Regions from separate parts of the Inediibacterium massiliense genome, predicted to be linked through region 2. Evidence: riboswitches for the same ligand, from Rfam matches in the RefSeq annotation. Region 2 holds a riboswitch; each other region holds the start of a gene.
What was found. Region 2 has a riboswitch for thiamine pyrophosphate ahead of thiS (sulfur carrier protein ThiS). Riboswitches for the same ligand answer to the same signal wherever they lie in the genome.
Positions count from the first base shown of each region.

Region 1 (8,168 bases), on a different contig from region 2:
TCCCATAATTTTAAAGAAAGCGGAAAGTTTATCTGCCAAAGCTTTTTGTGGCATCTCTTTCTTTACTTTATCAAAAACATCTGCATGAATAATTTCACAATCCGTAGTTTGATGCCGCATATTTAGCCTCCTTTATATAATAATTACTACCCTATTCATTATAATTGAGAATTATTTCAATTGTCAAATGTAACCAGGAAAAAAGATGTTATGATTGAATAGATATTTAATGAATATTCAAAAACGAGGGGGTCGTTTTATGAAAAAACATTTTCATATAAACCTCTTAGAAACAATTTGAAAGGGTATAATAAATGATATAAAGTAGATACTAAAAATATCATAAAATATTTATGATATTTATTTTTTGTAAAAGAAAAAACCAAGATAAAAAAATAAAAAAAGGAGATATGATGATAGAAAAAAAAATAATTATGAAAGCAGGATGGAATTTAGATCATAGTTATGCTCGATTGCCAAACATATTTTTTACCATTCTCAATCCAAGTCCTGTATGTTCACCGAAATTGATTATTTTCAATGATTCTTTGGCAACATCTTTAGGGTTAAATGTTGAATCATTAAAAAGCGATAATGGAGTAGCTGTATTTGCTGGAAACCAAATTCCAGAAGGTGCTTTGCCCATTGCTCAAGCTTATGCAGGACATCAATTTGGACATTTTACCATGTTAGGGGACGGCCGAGCTGTATTGCTTGGGGAACAAATGACTCCATCAGGCAAGAGAATGGATATTCAGCTTAAAGGATCAGGAAAAACTCCATATTCTCGCGGCGGTGATGGAAAAGCATCACTAGGGCCCATGCTACGAGAATACATTATTAGCGAAGCGATGTATGCTCTTGGTATTCCTACTACCCGTAGTTTAGCAGTTGTAACAACAGGTGAGTCTATAATCAGAGACACGGAACAACCTGGTGCTATTTTAACACGAGTAGCAGCGAGTCACATACGTATAGGCACTTTTCAATATGCTTCAAAATGGGGAACCATAGATGATCTTAAAGCTTTGGCTGATTATACATTAAAAAGACATTTTCCAAATATTAATAATGATGAAAATCCCTATCTTTTTTTACTTCAGGAAGTTATCAAGCGTCAAGCTATGCTGATTGCAAAATGGCAGTTGGTTGGATTTATTCACGGGGTCATGAATACGGACAATATGGCTATTAGTGGAGAAACTATCGATTATGGACCTTGTGCCTTTATGGATACTTATGATCCAGAGACAGTATTTAGCTCTATTGATCTTCATGGACGTTATGCTTATGAGAATCAACCTCCTATTGCAGCGTGGAATCTAGCTAGGTTTGCTGAAACTTTATTGCCTTTATTACATGTAAATCAGGAGAAAGCTGTTCAATTAGCTCAAGATGTCATTTCAGATTTTACTAAGCTATATCATGATCATTGGCTTGCAGGAATGAGAGCAAAATTAGGAATATTTAATGAAGAATCCCAGGATGAATCTTTAATTGAAAGCCTCCTTAGTATAATGCATAAGTATAGTGCAGACTATACAAATACTTTTCTAGCCTTAACTTTTGATAAGTTAGAGGATATGAAATTATTTGATACAAAGGAATTTGATCAGTGGCATCAGCTATGGAAGGATAGATTGAGTAGACAAAAAGAATCCAAAACCTCTTCTCAACAATTAATGAGAAACTCCAATCCAGCAATTATTCCTCGAAACCATAGAGTAGAAGAAGCATTAGAAGCTGCCGTAAGACAAGGAGACTATAGTGTGATGGAGAAGTTTCTTGATGTTTTGTCGAATCCATATGAACATTCTAAAGAACAGGCCGAATACGCTACACTACCTCCACCATCTACACGTTGTTATAAAACCTTTTGTGGTACTTAATATAAGCGTAATGAGCTAACAAAATTCAAAATAACTATTATAGGGAAAAGGGCATTTTTATGAGCCCTTTTTCTATAAAGATATGGATGATTTGAAGAGATTCATTAGCTGTTGGATAAAATCTGAAAAACTTCATTAATATCAGGTAACTGTTCGGATGGATAAACTTTGACCCATTTTATTTTACCATTTTCATCGATAATGATATTCGCACGTTCCGATACGCCTTTAGTTTCATTGAATATTCCATAGTCACGGGCTATTTTGCCATGGGGCCAAAAATCAGATGGGAGGCTTACATTTTTAATCAAAAGAGCTGTTGCCCATACTTCTTTACAAGGTTGAGGATCTACACTAAATCCGAGGGGGATAGTGTTTAGATTCTGAAACTTTTGAAAATTAGTTTCCAATGCCCTCATTTGATCTGTACATACAGGAGTCCAAGCAAGAGGGTGCCAGGAAAGAAGTACTTTTTTCCCTTTATAAGCAGATAAGATGATATTTTGTTTTTTATTATCTTTCACACTAAATTCGGGTGCATCTGTACCAATTTGAATTGGGTTCATTCTAATCTTCCTTTCATTTTGTATTCTGATTTTATTTATATAGAATACCCTAAATAAAAATTTTTATGAAGAAAGGAGTATTGCAAGATGAAGATATATAGCCCATACAGATTTTAAATTTTTATAAGTCAAAAAAAGAATAAATAATAATGTTAAAACATAATCATTGTGGGTATAGATATAAAAGAGTTAAGATCTCAATGAAAAATGATTAGAATGGAGAGTGGGATTATGAAATTTGATAAAGTACAATTAAATTATGGATATAATGAACTAGAACCATATATAGATGCATTAACTGTAGAAACTCATTATGCAAAGCATCTACAAACATATGTGAATAATTTAAATGCCTTACTAAAAGGCTATGATGAAATTACATCAGGTAAAACACTAGAGGATTTATTATCAAATATCGACAGTATTCCTGAGAAGATAAGACAAGGTGTAATCAATCAAGGTGGAGGGGTAGCAAATCATAATTTTTATTTTTCGATTTTATCACCTAAACCTAAAAAAGCACCAGAAGGAAAGCTTTTAGAAGCTATAAATAATAAATTTGGTAGTTTTGAAGCAATGAAAGAAAAGATCAATAATGTATCTATAGCTCATTTTGGTTCAGGTTGGGGATGGCTTGTTCTAGATGAAAATAAAGAGTTAGAAATCATTACAACTAGCAATCAAAATTCACCATTGAGCATAAAGAAAAAGCCATTATTAACTATAGATGTTTGGGAGCATGCTTATTATTTGAAATATAAAAATGTTAGAGCGGATTATGTTAAAAATATATGGAATTTGATAGACTGGTCAAAAATTGAAAATATATATGAGGATTATGCAAAATAAGCATGAGATGATTCAAACAGATAGATTATCAAAATAACTTTATCGTAAAGAACATATGTAAATACTTTCCTCTGTGTAAAAAGAGGAAAGTATTTATTTTTAGGAAAGAATAGATGTAAGTATTAAAAAATTTACACATTTATTTGATTTGTGAAAATTTACAAATTATATTTTATCTGATATAATTCTTATATGTTTGCGGGGGAACTAGTTGTAGTTGAGAAGGTTAAAACCTAACCCTTTGAACCTGTTAGTTAACACTTACGTAGGGAAGCAAATCATTTAGGATACTTGTATATGATTAGAGTGCTTTCCACAGAGGATTGTACTCTATTTTTTTAACCCATAAAATTAAATATTATTATTTGCGGGGGAACTAGTTGTAGTTGAGAAGGTTAAAACCTGACCCTTTGAACCTGTTGGTTAATACTTACGTAGGGAAGCGAATCATTTACAAGATTATTTTGTATTGGATTAAAGGGTGCTTTCCTGTAAAGGAAAAGCACCTTATTTTTTTATAATACATAGGAAATTATAGATTTGTAAATAATCTTATAATTTTTGTTATGCATTTCAAAAGAGTTTAAAAAAGGAGGTAGTTTTATGAAAAAGGTACTGACGATTGCAGGATCAGATTGTAGTGGAGGGGCAGGAATACAAGCAGATTTAAAGACTTTTTCAGCCCATGGGGTATTTGGTATGAGTGTAATTGTTTCAGTGGTAGCGGAGAATACAAGCCGTGTAATTGACATACAGGATGTTACTCCTGATATGATAAAAAAGCAAATGGATGCGGTATTTGAGGATATTGAGGTAGATGCTATAAAAATTGGTATGTTGTCTACGCCTCTTTGTATGAAGGCTGTAGTAGAAAAGCTTCAGGAGTACAAGCCACGCAATGTTGTAATTGATCCTGTGATGTATGCAAAAAATGGTTGCCCTTTAATGAATCCTAATGCTATAGAAACATTGATAGAAGTTGTACTTCCTATGGCAGATTTACTGACTCCAAACATTCCAGAAGCTGAAAAAATATCAAATATTAAGATAAGTAATACAAAGGATATGGAAACAGCGGCAAAGCTTATTTATGATATGGGTTGTAAGAATGTTTTGGTAAAAGGTGGTCATGCCATTGGAGATGCACTAGATGTTTTATATGATGGAAAAGATTTTTATCATTTTGAAACAGAACGTATTGATACAAAAAACACACATGGGACAGGGTGTACTTTTTCTTCAGCCATTGCTTCTAATCTTGCTCTTGGTATGTCAATGTCACAAGCGGTTCAGCAGGCAAAAAAATATATTACAACAGCAATCAAACATTCTCTTGCTATAGGAAAAGGTCATGGACCTACACATCATTTTTATGATTTGTATAAAAATGGTTTACAAACAAAGTAAATAGTAGTTTTTCGGATTTGATTTTAAATAAAAGAAAGGGATGAAATAATCATGAATTATTTAACAAAAGAGTGTATGGACTTGATAGATGATGTAAGAACAAAAACTCCGCTTATACATAATATTACCAATTATGTAACAGTAAATGATTGTGCAAATGCTGTTTTAGCAATGGGAGCATCGCCTATTATGGCAGATGATCTATCAGAGGTAGAGGAAATAGTATCTATTTCTTCAGCACTGGTTATAAATATCGGAACATTAAATCAAAGAACCATAGAATCTATGATTACAGCAGGAAAAAAAGCAAACACACTACAGATACCTGTAGTTGTAGATCCTGTTGGAGCTGGAGCTTCCTCACTTAGAAACAAAGCTACAAGAGAAATTCTTTCACAAGTTAAAATTGATGTACTTCGTGGAAATTTATCAGAGGTATCTTTTGTAGCAGGGTTAAGTGTTTCTACAAAAGGTGTGGATGCAGCTAAGGAGGATCAAAAAAATGATGCAACAGATATTGCAAAAATGGTAGCTGACAAGCTCTCTTGTGTAGTAGGGATTACTGGAGAGGTAGATACTATTTCTGACGGTGTTAGAGTTGCTAAAATAGCAAACGGCAATCAATTGATGACTAAAGTAACAGGGACAGGGTGTATGACCTCTGCCATTGTAGGTAGTTTTTGTGGTGTAACAAAAGATTATTATACCGCTACGGTTGCAGGGATTGCATCAATGGGAATTTCAGGGGATCTTGCATATGAAAAAGCAGGAGCAGTGGGTACAGGTAGTTTCCATATTGGAATCATTGACGCTTTATCCAATATGAATAGGGATTGTTTTGTAGAAAGGGCGAAAATAGATGAAACAAAATATTGATTATACGTTATATCTTGTGACAGATAGAAATTTAATGAGTACACAAAAATTGGAAACTGCCGTAGAACAAGCTATATTAGGGGGATGTACTCTGGTACAATTACGCGAAAAAGATTGTTCATCTCTAGAGTTTTTCGAAACTGCTGTAAAGATCAAAAAAATTACAGATTGTTATGGTATACCACTGATTATTAATGATCGAATTGACATTGCATTGGCAGTAGACGCTGATGGAGTACATATTGGGCAAAGTGATATACCTGCAAAAATTGCAAGAAAATTGATTGGAAATGATAAAGTTATGGGTATATCTGCTTCTACCCTTGAAGAAGCAATAGAAGCACAAAAAAATGGGGCAGATTATCTTGGGATTGGAGCAATGTTTACAACAGGGACAAAGACAGATGCAAAATTTACCCCAATGGAAGAGCTTATGAGAATACGAAAAAGCATTTCTTTACCTATTGTAGCGATTGGAGGAATCAATAAAACTACTATTACTGCATTTAGAGGAACAGGTATTGATGGAGTTGCAGTAGTCTCTGCTATTATTTCTCAGTCTAATATAAAATCAGTAACCCAGGAATTAAAGGATCTATTTACGAAAGAAAACAATAGATAATAAAGAAAGCATATAATTTTTAGTGTAAAGAATTGTGCTTCAAAAAGGTAGGCATTTAATACAAGTGCCTACTATTTTGATTTATAATGAATATGAGCATGTTATATAATACCATATGAGAAAAGATATTTTTAGGAGTGTTGTATATGAATAAGTCACCAATGATAAAAGATTTATATGAATCAGAGGTTCTGATAGAGGAAAAAATGGATGATAGTATTGTGTTTAAGATGAGAAATCATAATGGAGAAGGGACCATGACAAGTTATGAAGTATTTCCGGGGATAAAACTCATTTATAATGACATCCATATGGAACAATGTATTCATAATAAGCGTATGGAAGAGGATACAATGGAAATTAATCATTGTAGAGAAGGAAGATTTGAATGTGAATTTTTAAATGGTACTTATATTTATTTAGAAGAAGGGGATTTAGCTGTGAATATGCTCAGTAATATAACTAAAATTTCACATTTTCCTTTGGCACATTATCATGGAGTTTCTATTGTTATTCATCTTCAGGAAGCGAGTCAATTTATATCTCCTTTACTTAATGAACTGACTATTGATTTGTATGAACTTAGAGATAAACTTTGTTTTGAAAATAGATGTTTTATTATGCGTGCGAAGGACTCTATACAGCATATTTTTAATGAACTTTACTCTGTGCCAAATGAATTAAAATTTGGCTATTTTAAGGTTAAAATAATGGAGTTGTTTCTTTTTTTAATGTCGTTTGATTTAAAAGATCAATGCGAAAAAAGAAGATATTTTCAAAAAAACCAAGTGGATATTATTAAAGAAATGAAAAAATATATGACAGAAAATATGGAAAAGCATTTTACATTAGAAGAATTATCTGAAGGATTTAATATTTCAGTGACTGCTATGCAACAATGTTTTAAAGGAGTTTATGGGACCTCTATCTATGCATATATGCGTTCATATCGAATGAAAGTGGCGGCTAAGATGCTTCGTCATAGTCATGATAGTGTGACAGTTATAGCTTTAAAAGTAGGCTACGAAAATTCTAGTAAATTTTCAGCAGCTTTTAAAGCGGTGATGAATATCACACCTTTAAAATATAGAAAAACTTATCACCTAAATGGAGCAAATCTGTTAAACCAGAGTGGAAAAGAAAAACTTAAATGACTATAATACTGTTTTGTAGGGTGATTGAGAATGATTATAAGTTCCATTTAAAAAGGAGGATTTAAAATGAATGAAAAAAAGGAAAACCCATTAATACGATTATTATCCTTTGCATCACAATGCAAGGGCAAAATGATTGCTTCTGTAATATTTGCAATCATAGGTATTGCAGGTGGTATGGTACCTTATTTTTCTATAGCCCACATAACAGTAGATCTTGTTGAAGATCATTATACGGTGCAAGGTATGACATTTGCAGTTTTTATAGCTTTGATTGGATATACCATAAAAGTCTTATGCAATTTAATATCTACTTCTTTATCTCATGAGTCAGCATATAGTATTATTCAAAATATTCGAACTTCTATAACTAAAAAATTATCGAAGGTTCCTTTAGGATATGTGCTTAATAGACCATCTGGTGAAATGAAAACGATTATAGTAGATACGGTTGAAAAATTAGAGCCACCTCTTGCGCATCTCATTCCTGAAATGACGTCTAATCTTTTGGTACCAATATGTATTTTAGTTTATTTGTTTTATCTTGATTTTAGAATTGCATTGATTGCATTGATTACCATTCCTATGAGTATTATTTTTTACATACCTTTGATGAAAAAATATGCATATTATTATCCTAAAAATGTAGAGACTGGAAATGATATGAATGCTCAAGTGATAGAGTATGTAAATGGAATAGAAGCTATTAAAGCATTTAATCAGTCAGCTGCTTCTTATAAAAAATATTCAGATTCTGTAAAGCATAGCTGTGATGCTATAACAAAATTTTTCATAAAAACCTTAT
Region 1 is NZ_LN876587.1:205,937-214,104, forward strand. Features, by position in the region: gene BN2409_RS09535 (ArsR/SmtB family transcription factor) at 1-120, opposite strand, end outside; gene BN2409_RS09540 (protein adenylyltransferase SelO) at 354-1,889, shown strand; gene BN2409_RS09545 (redoxin domain-containing protein) at 1,994-2,455, opposite strand; gene BN2409_RS09550 (superoxide dismutase) at 2,687-3,304, shown strand; TPP riboswitch at 3,495-3,594, shown strand; TPP riboswitch at 3,664-3,763, shown strand; gene thiD (bifunctional hydroxymethylpyrimidine kinase/phosphomethylpyrimidine kinase) at 3,908-4,711, shown strand; gene thiM (hydroxyethylthiazole kinase) at 4,763-5,587, shown strand; gene thiE (thiamine phosphate synthase) at 5,571-6,209, shown strand; gene BN2409_RS09570 (helix-turn-helix domain-containing protein) at 6,356-7,363, shown strand; gene BN2409_RS09575 (ABC transporter ATP-binding protein) at 7,430-8,168, shown strand, end outside.
Region 1: it holds a riboswitch for thiamine pyrophosphate, as region 2 does, so the genes downstream of both, thiD (bifunctional hydroxymethylpyrimidine kinase/phosphomethylpyrimidine kinase) here and thiS (sulfur carrier protein ThiS) in region 2, are expected to answer to the same signal.

Region 2 (8,168 bases):
TTAAGGAAGGTACTCCTTATGAAATTTTTTCAGATGATGAACTTATAAAAAATGCTTATCTTGAAAAGCCTATTGTTTTAGAAGTGTTTGAAGTTTTATGTAAAAATGATCAAATCAACGATCAAAAGTATATCCCTAAAAACAGAGAAGAGCTTTTAAAAATGATACAAAATAAAAAAAAATAAGTTGCCCTAAAAATAAAATGTACTTTTACAGTACGTTTTATTTTTTTGCAATCTAATCCTATTTTACAGGAATGATTGTAATACCCTATAAATGATTGAAAAGAGATAAGAAAAATGCTACAATTAAGGTAAACGTTTTACTTAAACGTTTACCTCGATAAGGGAGGATAAATATGAAAATTACAATTAAAGATATTGCAAGGTTAGCACAAGTATCAACAGCAACCGTTTCAAAAGTAATTAATAATAAAGATGAACATATTAGTGATCCTACAAGAAAAAAAATACTAAACATTATGAATGAATATAACTATATTCCAAATACAGCGGCAAGAAGTCTTGTGACAAAGAAAACAAATACCATTGGACTGATTATTCCTGATATACGAAATCCATTTTTTCCCGAACTTGCCAGAGGGGTAGAGGATCAAGCAAATGAATCAGGGTATAATGTGATTTTATGTAATACAGATGATGATGAAGAGAAGGAAGAAAAATGTGTAAGTATGCTTATTGAAAAAATGGTAGATGGCATTATTTTTACTGCTTCATCTAAAAGAACAGGAGAATTTCGTCGTTTTAAAAACAATAAAATCCCTATTATTTTAGTCGATAGAGATCTTGATTTAAAGCATATAAAAGGAAAAATAACAGTAGATAATAGAAATGGAGCTTATGAAGGAGTTAAGCATTTGATTACATGTGGATACGAAGAAATCCTTTTCTTATCAGGACCTTATACATCTTATACGTCTGTTGAAAGGTTAGAGGGATATAAAAAAGCCTTAAAAGAATATTCTATACCATATAAAGGAGAGAATATCATAGAAGGAACCTATCAAAGAGGATGGGGATATGAAATTATCAAAAAACTTTTAGGAGAAAAAAGAAAATTTGATGGTTTGTTTTGTGGAAATGATTTGATTGCTATAGAAGCTATAAAGGCTTTGCAAGAAGAAGGTATAAAAGTCCCATATGAAGTAGGCGTGGTAGGGTTTGATGATATTTATATGAGTAGCCTGATTGATCCTTCTTTGACAACCATTAAACAACCTATTTATGAAATGGGATATAAAGCCGTGCAAATGCTTATAAATACTTTACAAGGACATATAAATAATCCGCAAAATATTTTATTAGAGACTCAATTGATCATTCGAAATTCTACTGTGAAGAAATAAGGAGGCAATATTGTGGGAAAAATTACAGTGATCGGAAGCATGAATATGGATTTAGTAGCAAACGTAGATCATATGCCCAAGACAGGGGAGACTATTATAGGAAAATCTTTTGAAGAAATTCCTGGAGGAAAGGGCGCCAATCAAGCTGTAGCTATGGCTAGATTAGGTGGTCAGGTGAATATGATTGGAAAACTTGGAGATGACGGCTTTGGAAAAACTCTTTTAAAAGGACTTCAAAAAGATGAAATTTCTGTAGAGGGTGTACAAATAGAAGAAAATACTCCTTCAGGAGTGGCACTTATTACTGTAAGTAAGGAAGCGCATAATTCAATTATTGTTGTTCCAGGAGCAAATTTTAAATTAAAAAAAGAAGATATAGATAGAAATATACAAATTATCAAAGAGTCAGATTTTTTAGTTCTTCAATTAGAAGTTCCAATAGATACAGTTAAGCATTCATTAAAGCGTGCTAAAGACTTAGGGGTATATACAATCTTAAATCCTGCACCTGCACAAAAACTAGATAAAAGTATTATTGAAAATGTAGATCTTTTAATTCCTAATGAAACAGAGCTTGAAATATTAAGCGGAATAGAAATAAATAACGAAGAAGATGTAATTAAAGCTTCAAAGAGCTTGATAGAAAAGGGAGTAGAATCTTTGATTGTTACATTAGGAGAAAAAGGGTCTATGTATATAGATGAAAAAGGATTTAAAAAATTTAAAGCCCATAAAGTAAAAGCAGTAGATACTACAGCAGCAGGAGATAGTTTCATAGGAGGAGTATGTGTTTCCTTATCAGAAGGAAAGACTATAGAAGAAGCAATAGGATACGGATCAAAGGTAGGAGCTTTAACTGTAACAAAAAAAGGAGCACAAAGCTCTCTTCCTTATAAAGAAGAAATAGAAGCACTCAAGGAGGCATAAAAATGAAAAAGACAACTTTAATTCATAGTGAAATTTCTTATATGATTTCTCAAATGGGACATACAGACAAACTAACTATTGCTGATAGTGGACTGCCTATTCCTAATGAAGTAAAAAGAATAGATCTAGCACTTAGAAAAGGAATACCTAGCTTTATGGATACTCTAGATACGATTTTAGAGGAATTAAAAGTGGAGGAAGTAATTGTTGCAAAGGAAATGGAGACAGCAAGTCCTATTCTTTATGAAAAATTTATGAGAAAAATTTACGAAGTAGAAGAAAATGAAAATACAAAAATAAAAATTACAAAAGTAGATCATGAGACTTTTAAGGATATGACAAAAGAATCAAAAGGAATTGTGAGAACAGGAGAACATACTCCATATGCAAATGTAATCTTAAAATCAGGTGTTGTATTTTAAGGAGAGATGGGAATGAATAAACCTATATTTGAAATGAAGGGGATTATAAAAGAATTCCCAGGGGTAAAAGCTTTAGATGGTGTAGATCTTAAAATTCATCAAGGAAGAGTAATGGCTCTACTTGGAGAAAATGGGGCAGGAAAATCTACTCTTATGAAAATATTAAGTGGTGTGTACACAAAAGATCAAGGTCAACTTATTTATAATGGAGAAGAAATTCATTTAAAAGGCCCAAAAGATGCCCAAGATCTTGGAATCAGTATTATTCATCAGGAATTGAATTTAATTCCTCATTTAACTATTGGAGAGAATATATTTTTAGGAAGAGAACCTGTAAACTCATTTAAAAAAATAGACTGGAAAAAGCTTTATCAAGATAGTGAAAAATTGTTAAAAAAACTCAAAGTAGATAAAGATCCTAGACAAAAGGTTTCTCAGCTAAGTGTTGGTCAGCAGCAAATGGTTGAAATTGCAAAGGCTATTTCTTTAAATACAAAAATTATTATTATGGATGAACCGACAGATGCTCTAACAAAAAAAGAAACAGAAAGTTTATTTGAAGTAATTGATGAATTAAAAAAAGATGAAAAAGGAATTGTTTATATATCTCATAGACTTGAGGAAATTTTTAGGATGTGTGATGATGTGACGGTTTTAAGAGATGGAAAGTTTATTGGGGAAGATGAAGTGAAAAATTTAGAAGAAAATCAATTAATAGAAATGATGGTAGGCAGAAAGCTTACAGAGCAATTTCCTAGAATTCCTGCACAAAAAGGAGAAATGTCCTTAGAAGTAAAGAATCTGTCTAATGAATATATAAAAGGTATTGATTTTACATTAAGAAAAGGAGAAATTCTTGGAATTTCAGGACTTATGGGCTCTGGAAGAACAGAGCTTGCAAAGACTTTATATGGAGCGATTCAAAAAAGTTCAGGAGAAATCTATATAGAAGGAAAAAAAGTAGAAATAAAATCCCCTCAACAAGCTTTACAAAAAGGAATTGCTTATGTATCAGAGGATCGAAAAGGAGATGGATTAATTTTAGGACTTTCTGTAAAAGAAAATATGACTATATGTTCTTTGAAAAAATTTGAGGAGTTTTTATTAAAAATTAGTCCTAAAAAAGAAAAAGAAGCTGTAAAAAAATATATTGATCACATGAATATAAAAACTCCTAGTGAAAATCAAAGAATTAAAAATTTAAGTGGAGGAAATCAGCAAAAAGTTTCTATTGCAAAAGGACTGATGACAAAACCTAAAATTTTAATATTAGATGAACCTACTAGAGGAGTGGACGTAGGAGCAAAAAAAGAAATATATGATTTAATTAATGAATTTAAAAAAGAGGGTATGAGCATTATTATGATTTCTTCAGAGATGCCAGAGGTATTAGGCATGAGTGATCGTATTTTAGTTATGTATCAAGGAACAATTAGTGGAGAATTTTCTATAGAAGATGCTTCCCAAGAAAAAATTATGAAATGTGCTGTAGGTATAAAGGAGGCTTAAACAAAGTATGAATAAAAAATTACTCATGAAATTTAAATCTATTATAGGACTCATTGTTTTTTCCCTCATTGTTTCTTTACTGAGTCCTAGATTTTTGACATTACCCAATATACTCAATGTATTAAGACAAACTTCAATTAATTCTATTATTGCAGCAGGTATGACTTTTGTTATTTTAACAGGAGGAATAGACTTATCTGTAGGTTCTATTTTAGCTTTTTCTGGTGCTGTATCTGCATATCTTATTTCATCAGGAGTCCATGTGTTTTTATCTGTAGCCATCGCTTTAGTGATTGGTGTGTTAGCAGGATGTTTTAGTGGAATGATTATTAGTAAGGGAAAAGTTCAGCCCTTTATTGCAACTTTAGTTACAATGACTGTTTTAAGAGGAGCAACTTTAGTTTTTTCTGATGGAAAGCCTATTACATTAGCAGGAGATCAGACCTCTGAGTTGTTTTCAAATATTGGAGGAGGATATTTCTTAAAAATTCCTATTCCAGTTTATTTAATGGTTTTAGTGTTTATCTTATCCTATTATATTTTAACTCAAACAAGAATAGGAAGATATATTTATGCTTTAGGTGGAAATGAAGAAGCATCCAAGCTTTCAGGACTTAGAGTGTCTAATATTAAACTTTCTGTATATGCCATCAGTGGATTTTTAGCAGCTTTAGCAGGAATTATTACTACATCAAGAATTTCTTCAGCAGATCCTAATGCAGGGATTGGATACGAATTAGATGCCATTGCAGCTGTTGTATTAGGAGGAACAAGTCTTGCAGGAGGAGCAGGAAGTGTATTAGGAACCATCATAGGAGCTTTAATTATAGGGATTTTAAACAACGCTTTAAATTTACTCAATGTTTCTTCGTATTATCAAATGATTGCAAAGGGAGCAGTTATATTAATTGCAGTATTATCTGATCGAAAAGAAAAATAAATAGTTTATTTTTCTTGAAAAGGGATAAAATAACATTGTCATGATGGGTTTGTTTTTTAAAATCCATATATATAAATTATAAAGGAATGGGGGAATTAAAAATGAAAAAGGTAGTATCTATTTTCATGGTAGCCATTTTGGCTATGGGATTATTAGCAGGTTGTACAGGGAAGCAAGCAGAGCCTCAGAAAGAAGAAGCTAAAAAAATAGGATTGATTATTTCCACTTTAAACAATCCATTTTTTGTAACATTAAAAGAGGGTGCTGAGGCAAAAGCCAAAGAATTAGGGTATGAGTTAATTGTATTAGATTCGCAAGATAAGTCAGAGAAGGAACTTTCTAATATGGAAGATATGGTAACAAGAGGCGTTTCAGCTATTATGATCAATCCAACAAACTCTGATACAGTAGGAAATGCCATTAAGATTTCAAATGATGCAAATATTCCAGTACTTACTCTAGATAGAGGAGCAAAAAGCGGAGAGGTAGTATCTCATATTGCTTCTGATAATGTAGCAGGTGGAAAAATGGCAGGAGAATACATTGTAGAAAAACTTGGAGAAAAAGGAAAATTAGTAGAGTTAGAGGGAATTCCAGGAGCTTCTGCTACAGTAGATAGAGGAGCAGGATTTAATGAAGCGATCAAAGGAAAAGAATTAACAGTAGTAGCAAAACAAACTGCAAACTTTAATAGAACAGAAGGTTTGACAGTGATGGAAAATATCTTACAAGCACAACCAGAAATCAATGCTGTTTTTGCTCATAATGATGAAATGGCTTTAGGTGCATTAAAAGCTATCGAAGGAACCAAAAGAGACATTATGGTTGTTGGTTTTGATGCTACAGAGGATGCAGTTACATCTGTAAAAGAAGGAAAACTTGCTGCAACTGTTGCACAGCAACCAGATAAAATAGGATCTTTAGGAATAGAAACAGCAGATAAAATAATCAAAGGGGAAAAAGTAGATGACTTTATTCCTGTTGATTTAAAATTAATAACAGAATAATAAGACTTTACAAAAAACAAAAATAAGAATACAATGAAAGCAACAAGATAGTTTTGCTAGGGGGGCCTTTTGGCTGAGAAGGATTTTTCCTGACCCTTATTACCTGATGCAGGTCATACTGACGTAGGGAAGCAACGAGAGATCAAGCTTACCTTCGGGTAAGCTTTTTTTGTAAGTAAAGCCATAAAATGAATAAACTGGGGAGCTCATAAATGGGCTGAGAAAGAGATGTGATCTCTGACCCGTATAACCTGATTTGGATAATGCCAACGTAGGGAATCTTTCTGCATGCAAAGTGGGAGTTCTCTGAGAATTCCCACTTTTTTGTATAATTTATAAAATTTCAATGAAGGGAGGGGAAAAGATGATTGTAAATGGAAAGATGATGAATATTCCACAAATGCATATAGAAGAATTTTTGAAACATTTAAATTTAGAAAAAGACAAAATAGTCATAGAAGTCAATGAAAAAATTATTGTAAAGGAAGAGTATAAAGAACATATTCTTAATGAAGAAGACAAGATAGAAATTGTAAGTTTTGTAGGAGAAGGTTGATATGAACATATTTGTGAATGAAAAAAGCTAGAAGTAAAGAGTGATGCAACTGTATTTCATGTGAAAAATTTTTATAAAAACGATGCAGATATTATGATACGAAATGGATTTCCAATCAAGGAAGATCAAAAATCAAAAGAAGGAGACCACATTATTCTTATAAGGAGAGCAGAACTTAGAGAAAACCTAATTCCTCTTGGAGTTACAAAAGTTTCTGCAGGAGTTACTACAGAGGTGGGGGGACATAGTGCAGAAGATAAGGGAGATGGACAGTTTGACATATCAGATACAAGAAGTGTAGAAGAAATGAAAAAAGCCATATTAGAAAAAGGATATCAGCCTATATTAAAAGACTGGATGATTATATAAAGGAGATGAAAGTATGTATACAACTCAAATGGATGCTGCTAAACGAGGGATTATTACTAAAGAAATGGAAATTGTATCAAAAAAGGAGAATATAGAAGTAGATATTTTAAGAAAACTTATTGCAGAGGGAAAAGTAATTATTCCTGCCAATAAAAATCACAAATCATTAGATCCTGAAGGAGTAGGAGAGGGACTTAAAACGAAGATCAATGTAAATTTAGGTATTTCTAAAGATTGTTGTGATATAGAAAAAGAACTTGAAAAAGTAAAGGTAGCTTTAGATATGAAAGCAGAGGCTATTATGGATTTGAGTTCTTATGGTAAAACAGAAGAATTTAGAAGAAAATTAATTAAAAGATCAAGTGCTATGATAGGGACTGTCCCTATATATGATGCGGTAGGCTTTTATGATAAGGAATTAAAAGATATTACTGCAAAAGAATTTTTAGATGTAGTAAGAAAACATGCAAAGGATGGAGTAGATTTTGTAACCATTCATGCAGGGCTGAATAAAAATACCGCAGAAACTTTCAAAAGAAATAAAAGACTTACGAACATTGTATCTAGAGGTGGATCATTGCTTTATGCATGGATGGAGCTAAATAATCAAGAAAATCCATTTTATGAATATTATGATGAGCTATTAGATATTTGTGGGGAATATGATGTAGCATTAAGTTTAGGAGATGCATGTCGACCAGGAAGTATTAATGACTCTACGGATGCAAGTCAAATACATGAATTAATGGTCTTAGGAGAACTTACCTTAAGAGCATGGGAAAAAAATGTTCAAGTAATGATTGAAGGACCAGGACATATGGCAATTAACGAAATTCAGGCTAATGTATTATTAGAAAAGAAGCTTTGCCATGGGGCTCCCTTTTATGTACTAGGGCCTATTGTTACAGATATAGCGCCTGGATATGATCATATTACAAGTGCCATTGGAGGAGCTTTAGCTGCAAGCTGTGGAGTAGACTTTTTATGCTATGTTACACCAGCAGAACATTTAAGACTACCAACCTTAGAGGATATGAAGGAAGGAATTATTGCAACAAAGATTGCAGCTCAT
Region 2 is NZ_LN876586.1:143,818-151,985, forward strand. Features, by position in the region: gene BN2409_RS04525 (energy-coupling factor ABC transporter ATP-binding protein) at 1-185, shown strand, start outside; gene BN2409_RS04530 (LacI family DNA-binding transcriptional regulator) at 359-1,366, shown strand; gene rbsK (ribokinase) at 1,379-2,293, shown strand; gene rbsD (D-ribose pyranase) at 2,296-2,715, shown strand; gene rbsA (ribose ABC transporter ATP-binding protein RbsA) at 2,728-4,224, shown strand; gene rbsC (ribose ABC transporter permease) at 4,232-5,164, shown strand; gene rbsB (ribose ABC transporter substrate-binding protein RbsB) at 5,266-6,171, shown strand; TPP riboswitch at 6,220-6,318, shown strand; TPP riboswitch at 6,360-6,466, shown strand; gene thiS (sulfur carrier protein ThiS) at 6,536-6,727, shown strand; partial or broken gene BN2409_RS17785 (ThiS-like ubiquitin domain-containing protein) at 6,761-7,096, shown strand; gene thiC (phosphomethylpyrimidine synthase ThiC) at 7,110-8,168, shown strand, end outside.

Region 3 (8,168 bases), 790 kb from region 2:
TACACAATATTTTAATAAGTCATCTAAAGCGCTATGATGAGAAAAATCAATGATCATATCTGCTTTTTCACTACACAAAGAAGGAGAGCTATATACGGGAAAGTCATTTTCATATTTTGTTGTATCAGGATCAATTCCAGCAACGATGGTTAAATCTTTTTCTTGTTTCATGAGTCGTACTAAAACTTGACCCATTTTTCCATTGCAACCACTAAGTATTATATTCATAAAAACCTCCTTATTTGAGTAATTCATATTCTTTCATTCTTTGCTTTAATATAGATAAATGATCTTCATCCATATCCACAAGAGGTAATCTCAAAGGACCTACTTCAAATCCTAAAAGATTCATAGCAGTTTTTATAGGAATAGGATTTACTTCTATAAAAAGAGCATCAATTAAAGGTTTCATTTGAAGCTGAAGGTTACGAGCTTTTTCTATATCCTTTTTCATAAAATAGTCTACCATAAGATGGGTATCCTTTGGAGCGATATTTGCTACTACAGAGATGACTCCATGACCTCCTAAAGAAAGGAGTGGAACTACCATATCATCATTTCCAGAATATACATAAAAATCATTTGGTACAATACGAATCATTTCTGCAACTTGAGAAATATCTCCACTTGCTTCTTTGATGCCTTTGATATTTGGATGCTTGCTAAGTATTTCTAATGTTTTAGGCAAAATATTTACCCCAGTTCTTCCAGGAACATTATATAAAATAATAGGGATCGAAACTACATCAGCAATGGCGTGAAAATGAGCAATGAGTCCCTTTTGAGTCGTTTTATTATAATAAGGAGTAATGAGTAAAAGTCCATCTACTCCTACTTTCTGTGCATACTGGCTCATTTCTATGGCATGAGAAGTACAGTTGCTTCCTGTTCCTGCAATGACTGGTATTCTTTTATTTATCTTTTCTACAGTAAATTTTATAACTGCTTTGTGTTCTTCGTCTGTAAGTGTAGAAGCTTCTCCTGTAGTACCTGTAACTACGATAGCATCTGTGCTTTCTTCTAGGTGCCAATCAAGAAGTTGTTCTAATTTTTCGTAGTTTACACTTCCATCTTTAAAAGGTGTTACAAGAGCAACACCAGAACCAGTAAATAAATTCATTTAAAAATCATCCTTTCATGAAAATGTACTATATATTATTCTATGACAAAGACTACAAAGTAGGAACCAATAGTTCTGCAATTTGTACCGTATTTGTTGCTGCTCCTTTTCTAATATTATCTGCAACTACCCATAAATTGAGTCCGTTTTCAATGCTAAAATCTTTTCTAATTCTTCCTACATAAACCATATCCTGTTCAGCAGCTTCACGAGCTAGAGGATAAACATTTTTAGCAGGATCATCTTGTAGAATGATACCAGGTGCATTTTTAAATATATTTTTTATTTCTTCTATTTCAAAACTTTTTTCAAATTCTATGTTAATAGATTCACTATGGCTATTTTTTACAGGAACTCTTACAGTAGTAGCTGTAATTTTTAAATTTTCATCATGTAAAATTTTCTTTGTTTCATCAATCATTTTCATTTCTTCTTTTGTGTATCCATTTTCTAAGAATGTATCAATGTGAGGAAGACAATTTCCAGCAATGGGATGAGGATAAGGTGTTAAAATATCATTTCCTTTTAAACCTTCTTCTAAAGCAGTTACCCCTTTTACTCCAGAACCTGATACAGCTTGATAAGTAGAGTATATAATTCTTTTTATTTTAAATTGATCATGTAGAGGCTTTAAAGCAACCATAGCTTGAATGGTAGAACAATTTGGATTTGCAATAATTCCTTTATGATTTTTTATATCTTCTGGGTTGACTTCAGGTACAATTAAAGGAACATCCTTTTCCATTCTCCAAGCGCTACTATTATCTACTACGATCACTCCCTTTGAAGCGGCAATTGGAGCAAATTTTTTACTAATATCTCCTCCTGCTGAAAATAAAGCAATGTCAATATCTTTATCAAAAGATTTCTCTGTTAGTTCTTCCACTACAAAATCTTTTCCTTTACAGGTTACTGTTGTTCCTGCTGATTTAGCAGAAGCAAATGGATATAGATTATCAAATGGAAAATCTCTTTCTTCTAATACTTTTAAGAATGTTCTACCTACCATTCCAGTAGCTCCTACTAAAGCAATGTTTATTTTTTTCATATACATTCCCTCCTAAATATTATAAGTAAATAATGATTGATAAAACGATTATACTACTTCTACTTGAATACCTTTTTTTCTTATTTTATTTAATTCTTGCTCATTGGATTTTGCATCTGTAATAAGCATATGAACAGATTTAATATTGCATACATGAGCAAAAGTGATTCTTCCTATTTTTCGATAATCTGCTACAATAATTTTTTTCCTACTAGATTGTATGACTCCTTTTAAAAAATCACTACTGTCTAAGGTAGAAGTAGTTACACCAGGGTCATCTTTAATACCTGCGCAAGGAATAAAAGCTTTATCAAAGTGATAGTTTTTAAGATCTGATATGGCTTTTGATCCTAAAATATTTCCTTTATAATTTTTAATTGTCCCACCTATCATGATGGTTTCTATATTTGGAATTTGACACAATTCTTTTGCAATATCTAATGAATTGGTTACAATAGTAATGTTTTTGTTTTGAATAAAGGGGATCATTAAAAGACTGATTATGCTGCCCATAAGCATAATGGTATCTCCATCTTCAATAAGGGTTGCTGCTAGTTTTGCAATTTTTTGTTTCTCTTCTAAAGCTTCAAATTTACCTTCTTCTATAGATGAAATCCATTTAGATTTTTCAATACGTATAGCTCCACCATGAGCTTTTTTAAGAAACCCTTCTTTTTCTAGAGCTGTTAAATCGCGTCTTATGGTATAGATAGATACATTAAAAGTATCTGTTAGTTGTTGAAGATTGACAACTCCTTCTTTTTCAACAAGTTCTGTTATTTTTTTTCTTCGTGCTTCTGTAATCAATGTAGCTGCCCCCTGTATCATTGGATGATCAATTTATGATCATATTATTATAATATATTTATCATAGTATGATTATATTTTATCATATAATATGATAAAATATTTGTAAATGGTTTGTTGAAAAGTTTATTATATACATTGTAATGCATATTCACAAAAATGGATATGGTTTTAATTAAATTTTTATACTTTTCTAATAATAAGAAACGAGATAAAATATTTTATAATACATAAAATAATAAGAGGTGTAAAAAATGATTCCTATAGAAGAAAAAATACTAAACATGAGAGAAGAAATCATTCAAATAAGAAGAGAACTGCATAAAATTCCAGAGGTGGGATTTTGTGAACATAAAACAAGTCAGTTTATTATTCAAAAGCTTGAAGAATATGGTATAGAGGTATATAAAAATATAGCCAAGACAGGAATTATTGGGGTTATAAAAGGGAAAGAAGAAAAATCTATTGCTTTTCGCGCAGATATGGATGCACTAACTATTCAAGAAGAAACAAATTTTTCTTATGCATCTCAAAATGAAGGGATGATGCATGCTTGTGGGCATGATGCACATATGACTATTTTATTAGGCTTTGCAAAATATTTATCTATGGGAGGAAAAGAATTACCTTATTCTGTAGTATTTTTATTTCAACCTGCTGAGGAAGGACCTGGAGGGGCACTTCCTATGATAGCAGAGGGAATCATAGAAAGATTTCATATTCATAAAATCATAGGACTTCACGTATATCCTCAAGTAGAGGAAGGTAAAATAGGATGTAGAGTAGGTCCGATGATGGCACAAACTGGAGAATTTGATATGGTTATTTCAGGATGTGGAGGACATGGCGCGATTCCTCAAAATGCAATAGATAGTATTGTCATTGCTTCCAATATAATATCTTCCTTTCAAACGATTATTAGCAGAAATATTAATCCTATAGAGGGAGCTGTTCTTACAATTGGAAAAATGTGGGGAGGAGAAAGAAGAAATATTATTGCAGAAAAAACTTATTTAGAAGGAACTATTAGAGCCTTTGAAGAAGAAGTATATGAAAAAATAAAAAAAAGAATGAAGGAAATCAGCAAAGGAATAGAGAAAATGTATGATTGTTCTATAGAATTAATATTTAGAGATATGTATCCAGCTGTAGTAAATGATAAAGAAATGGTTAAAGCTCTTCAAAAAGCTGTTGGAGATGAAAATATGAAATTGGTAAGTCCTCAAATGATTGCAGAAGATTTTTCTTATTATCAAAAGAAAGTACAAGGACTTTTTTTCTTTTTAGGAGTTAATAATAAAGATCAAGGACATATATATCCTCTTCATCATTGTAAATTCTCTTTTAATGAAGAAATACTTTTAACAGGCATTCAAATCTATAAAAATTTATTAATATTTATAGAAGAGCAAAAAATATAAAAATAAGGAGTGAAGTATTTGGAAAATAGCGGAAAAGTAGAAGTTTTAGGAGTCAATATATTGTATTTGATTACAGCTATTTTTCTTTTAACTGTAGGCTATTATGTTCAACATGAAAATTTAAAAATAGGGTTATTGATTACGGAATATGTGCTTGTTTTATTACCACCGCTTTTATACATAAAAATAAAAAAAGATTCTTTCAAAAGAGTATTAAGATTAAATTCTTTATCTTTAAAACATGGAATCATGATTTTTTTTATAACCATTTGCATGTATCCTGTAGCTCTTTTTTTCAATTTGGTTTTTATGATGTTTTTAAGTATTTTTGTAAATATAAGACCGCAATCTATTCCAACTGCTACTAATTTTTCTGAATACTTTGTGCTTTTATTTATTATTTCTATATCTGCTGGAATTTGTGAAGAAGTTTTTTTTAGGGGATTATTACTAAAAACATATGAAACAATAGGAGAAAAAAAGGCTATATGGATATCTGCTCTATTGTTTGGGGTGTTTCATTTTAATCTTCAAAATTTTTTAGGACCTATTATATTAGGAATTATATTTGGATACTTGGTGCATCAAACCAATTCTTTATTTGCAGGAATCATTGGACATATGACGAATAATGGATTAGCTGTAACGTTAGGATATATGATTCATAAGTATAGTCAAAGATCACAACCAATGGTTGAGAGTGCAGCACATTTAGAAACTTTTCAAATTCTGATTATTACTGTCTTTTTTGGAATCGTATCTGTTTTTACAGCTACCTTAGGATATTCATTATATAAAAAAATCATAAAAGATATGAAAAAGAATAAAAAAGAATGTTATTTTATTGAAAATAAAGAAAAAACCAATACAATGTCTAAAATTGTATTTACACCTATTGGGTTAACAGTTATTATATTTATATATATGGGTTATTTACAAATTAAGCATATGATGCTTTAACTATAGTTAGGAGAGTGTATATGGAAAAGATAGCCATAATTACCGATTCTTCTTGTGACTTACCACAAGAGTGGATTGAAAAATATAATATTGAGGTACTTCCTCTTCGTGTGATTTATTCAAAAAAAGAATTTAGAGATCGAGTAGAAATTTCTCCACAAGAAGTTTATGAAAGTTTAGAAATAGAGACTCCAAAGACTTCTTTGCCTTCTCCAGAGGATGCGAAAAACTTGTTTCAGAAATTACAAGATGAAGAGTATACTCATGTGCTAGGTATATTTATTTCAAGTGGTTTAAGTGGTACATACAATATGGTTAAAAATGTAGCGAATGAATTTAAAAAATTGACCATAGAATTAATGGATTCTAAAACTTTATCTATGGGACTTGGATTTTTAGTTTTAGAAGCAGCTAAGGAAGCTTATAAAAATTCTAATTTTGAACAAATTATAGAAAAAACGAAAAAAATACTTCATAAATCAGATCTTTTTTATGTATTAAAAACTTTAGAATATTTGCGTAAAGGTGGCAGAATTGGTTTAGTAGAAGGAACAGTAGGAGAAATTTTAGGAATCAAACCTATTATTTCTATAGATGAGGAAGGAAAATATTATACCTATAAAAAAGTAAGAGGACGAAAAAAATCAATAGAGGATATTTATTCTATTGTAAAAGAAAAGATAAAAAATAAAAGAATAGATATTGCTATTATGCATGGAGATGCTGAGGAAGAAGCTAAGAAACTTTTAGAGAGGATAAAGGAGATAGGAAATATTAATGAAATATTATTTTCTCAGATTAGTCCAGTTTTAGGAGTCCATACAGGACCAGGACTCATTGGAGTAGTTACTTTTGAAATTTGACCCACTATATTTTATACATTATAATTATAAAAGATAATATAAACGGGGAGCTAAAAAAATGGCTGAGAGGAAACTTATTTGTTTCGACCCATAACCTGATCTGGATAATGCCAGCGTAGGAACATAAGTAAGAAAATGAGCTGCATTCTTTTCAGAATGCAGTTTTATATTTTGTAATGAATATTTTTGAAGGGGGTGATGAAAATGAAAAAATTTACTACAAAAATGATTGTAGAAGCAGGGATTATGATTGCATTAGCACAAATTTTAAGCTATATTAAGATATTTGAAGGGCCTTATGGAGGATCTATTACAGCAGGAAGTATGGTACCTATCTTTATATATTCCATAAGATGGGGATGCGGGCCTGGGATTTTAGCAGGAGTTGTATATGGTATTTTACAATTTTTATTAGGAAAATCATGGTCACTACATATTTTATCTATAGTTTTTGATTATATAACTGCTTTTGGCGTTTTAGGACTTGCAGGACTTTTGAACAAAGATTTGAAAAGAGTGAATATTAGTATATGCATAGCTACTATAGGAAGATTTATTTCTCATGTTATATCTGGAGCAATTGTTTTTAAAGCGTATGCGCCAGCAGGTGAAAATCCATGGGCTTATTCTATGAAGTACAATGCAAGCTATTTGGTACCAGAATTGATCATATCCATTTTTATCATTAGTATTTTATATAAATCTTTAAAATATCATTTAACAAAACAGTAAAATAAGTATAAAAAGGGTACCCCTTGGCCATAATAAAAAATATAGGGGAGGGGTATGAATGTCTAAGAAAAACAGTGTAAAAAATAAAAAGAATAAAATAGAAACCATCGAAGACAAATGGAAATATGAAATTGCTCAAGAGCTTGGATTATTAGAAAAGGTAGAAAACTTAGGATGGGGAGGACTTACTGCGAAGGAAACAGGAAGAATTGGAGGACTTATTACGGTAAGAAAAAAACAATTGAATAAGAAAAATACAGAGGGATAGAAAATCTATCTCTTTTTGTTTGGAAATATATTATAATAAACAAGTGAAAATATAAGATAGGGGAGAGATGGAATGAAAAGCTATAGTGCTTTTGCTTATGTATATGATCAATTGATGGAAGATGTAGACTATGATGAGTGGATCGTGTATATTGAAGATATTTTTAAAAGGTATGATATAAATCCTCAAAATATAGCAGAATTAGCTTGTGGGACAGGGAATATTACGAATAGACTTGCAAAAAGAGGATATAATATGATTGGAGTAGATATAGCAGAAGATATGCTTTATGTAGCATCTCAAAAGGCTCAAGATATGGATTTAGATGTAGTTTATCTCAATCAAGATATAACAGATCTTTTATTGCCTACTCATTTGGATACTATTTTATGTATTTGTGATGGTGTAAACTATATCATTGGTGAGGAAGATTTACTCAAAGTATTTCAAGGAGTATATGATCATTTAAAGGAAAATGGATGCTTTATTTTTGATATTAGTAGTTATTATAAATTATCACAAGTATTAGGAAATCATACTTATGCAGAAAATTTAGAAGAAGTTTCTTATATATGGGAAAACTATTTTGATGAGAAAAATAGTATATGTAATTTAGATTTGACTCTTTTTATAAAAGAGGGTGACTTTTATAAAAAGTATGAAGAAGATCATATACAAAGGGCATATAAAGAAAAAGAAATCATAAATATATTAAAACAAGTAGGATTTAAAAAAATTGAATCTTTTGATGCTTTTACTTTTTTATCTCCTAAAAAAACAAGTGAAAGAGTTTATTTTGTTTGCCAAAAATAAATTTGACACTATAAACTTATAGCTAATTTGCATTGACACTGAAAATGACCTGTGATAAACTCTAGGTGTAGCAATGATTTGCTACGTATGATATTGGTTAGGAGGATTGTTTGAATGGAAAAAGGTACAGTAAAAT
Region 3 is NZ_LN876586.1:930,942-939,109, forward strand. Features, by position in the region: gene dapB (4-hydroxy-tetrahydrodipicolinate reductase) at 1-228, opposite strand, end outside; gene dapA (4-hydroxy-tetrahydrodipicolinate synthase) at 239-1,120, opposite strand; gene BN2409_RS08195 (aspartate-semialdehyde dehydrogenase) at 1,173-2,168, opposite strand; gene BN2409_RS08200 (DeoR/GlpR family DNA-binding transcription regulator) at 2,217-2,975, opposite strand; gene BN2409_RS08205 (M20 metallopeptidase family protein) at 3,230-4,396, shown strand; gene BN2409_RS08210 (type II CAAX endopeptidase family protein) at 4,415-5,356, shown strand; gene BN2409_RS08215 (DegV family protein) at 5,377-6,219, shown strand; TPP riboswitch at 6,253-6,358, shown strand; gene thiT (energy-coupled thiamine transporter ThiT) at 6,424-6,951, shown strand; gene BN2409_RS08225 (alpha/beta-type small acid-soluble spore protein) at 7,010-7,219, shown strand; gene BN2409_RS08230 (class I SAM-dependent DNA methyltransferase) at 7,292-8,032, shown strand; gene BN2409_RS08235 (cold-shock protein) at 8,147-8,168, shown strand, end outside.
Region 3: it holds a riboswitch for thiamine pyrophosphate, as region 2 does, so the genes downstream of both, thiT (energy-coupled thiamine transporter ThiT) here and thiS (sulfur carrier protein ThiS) in region 2, are expected to answer to the same signal.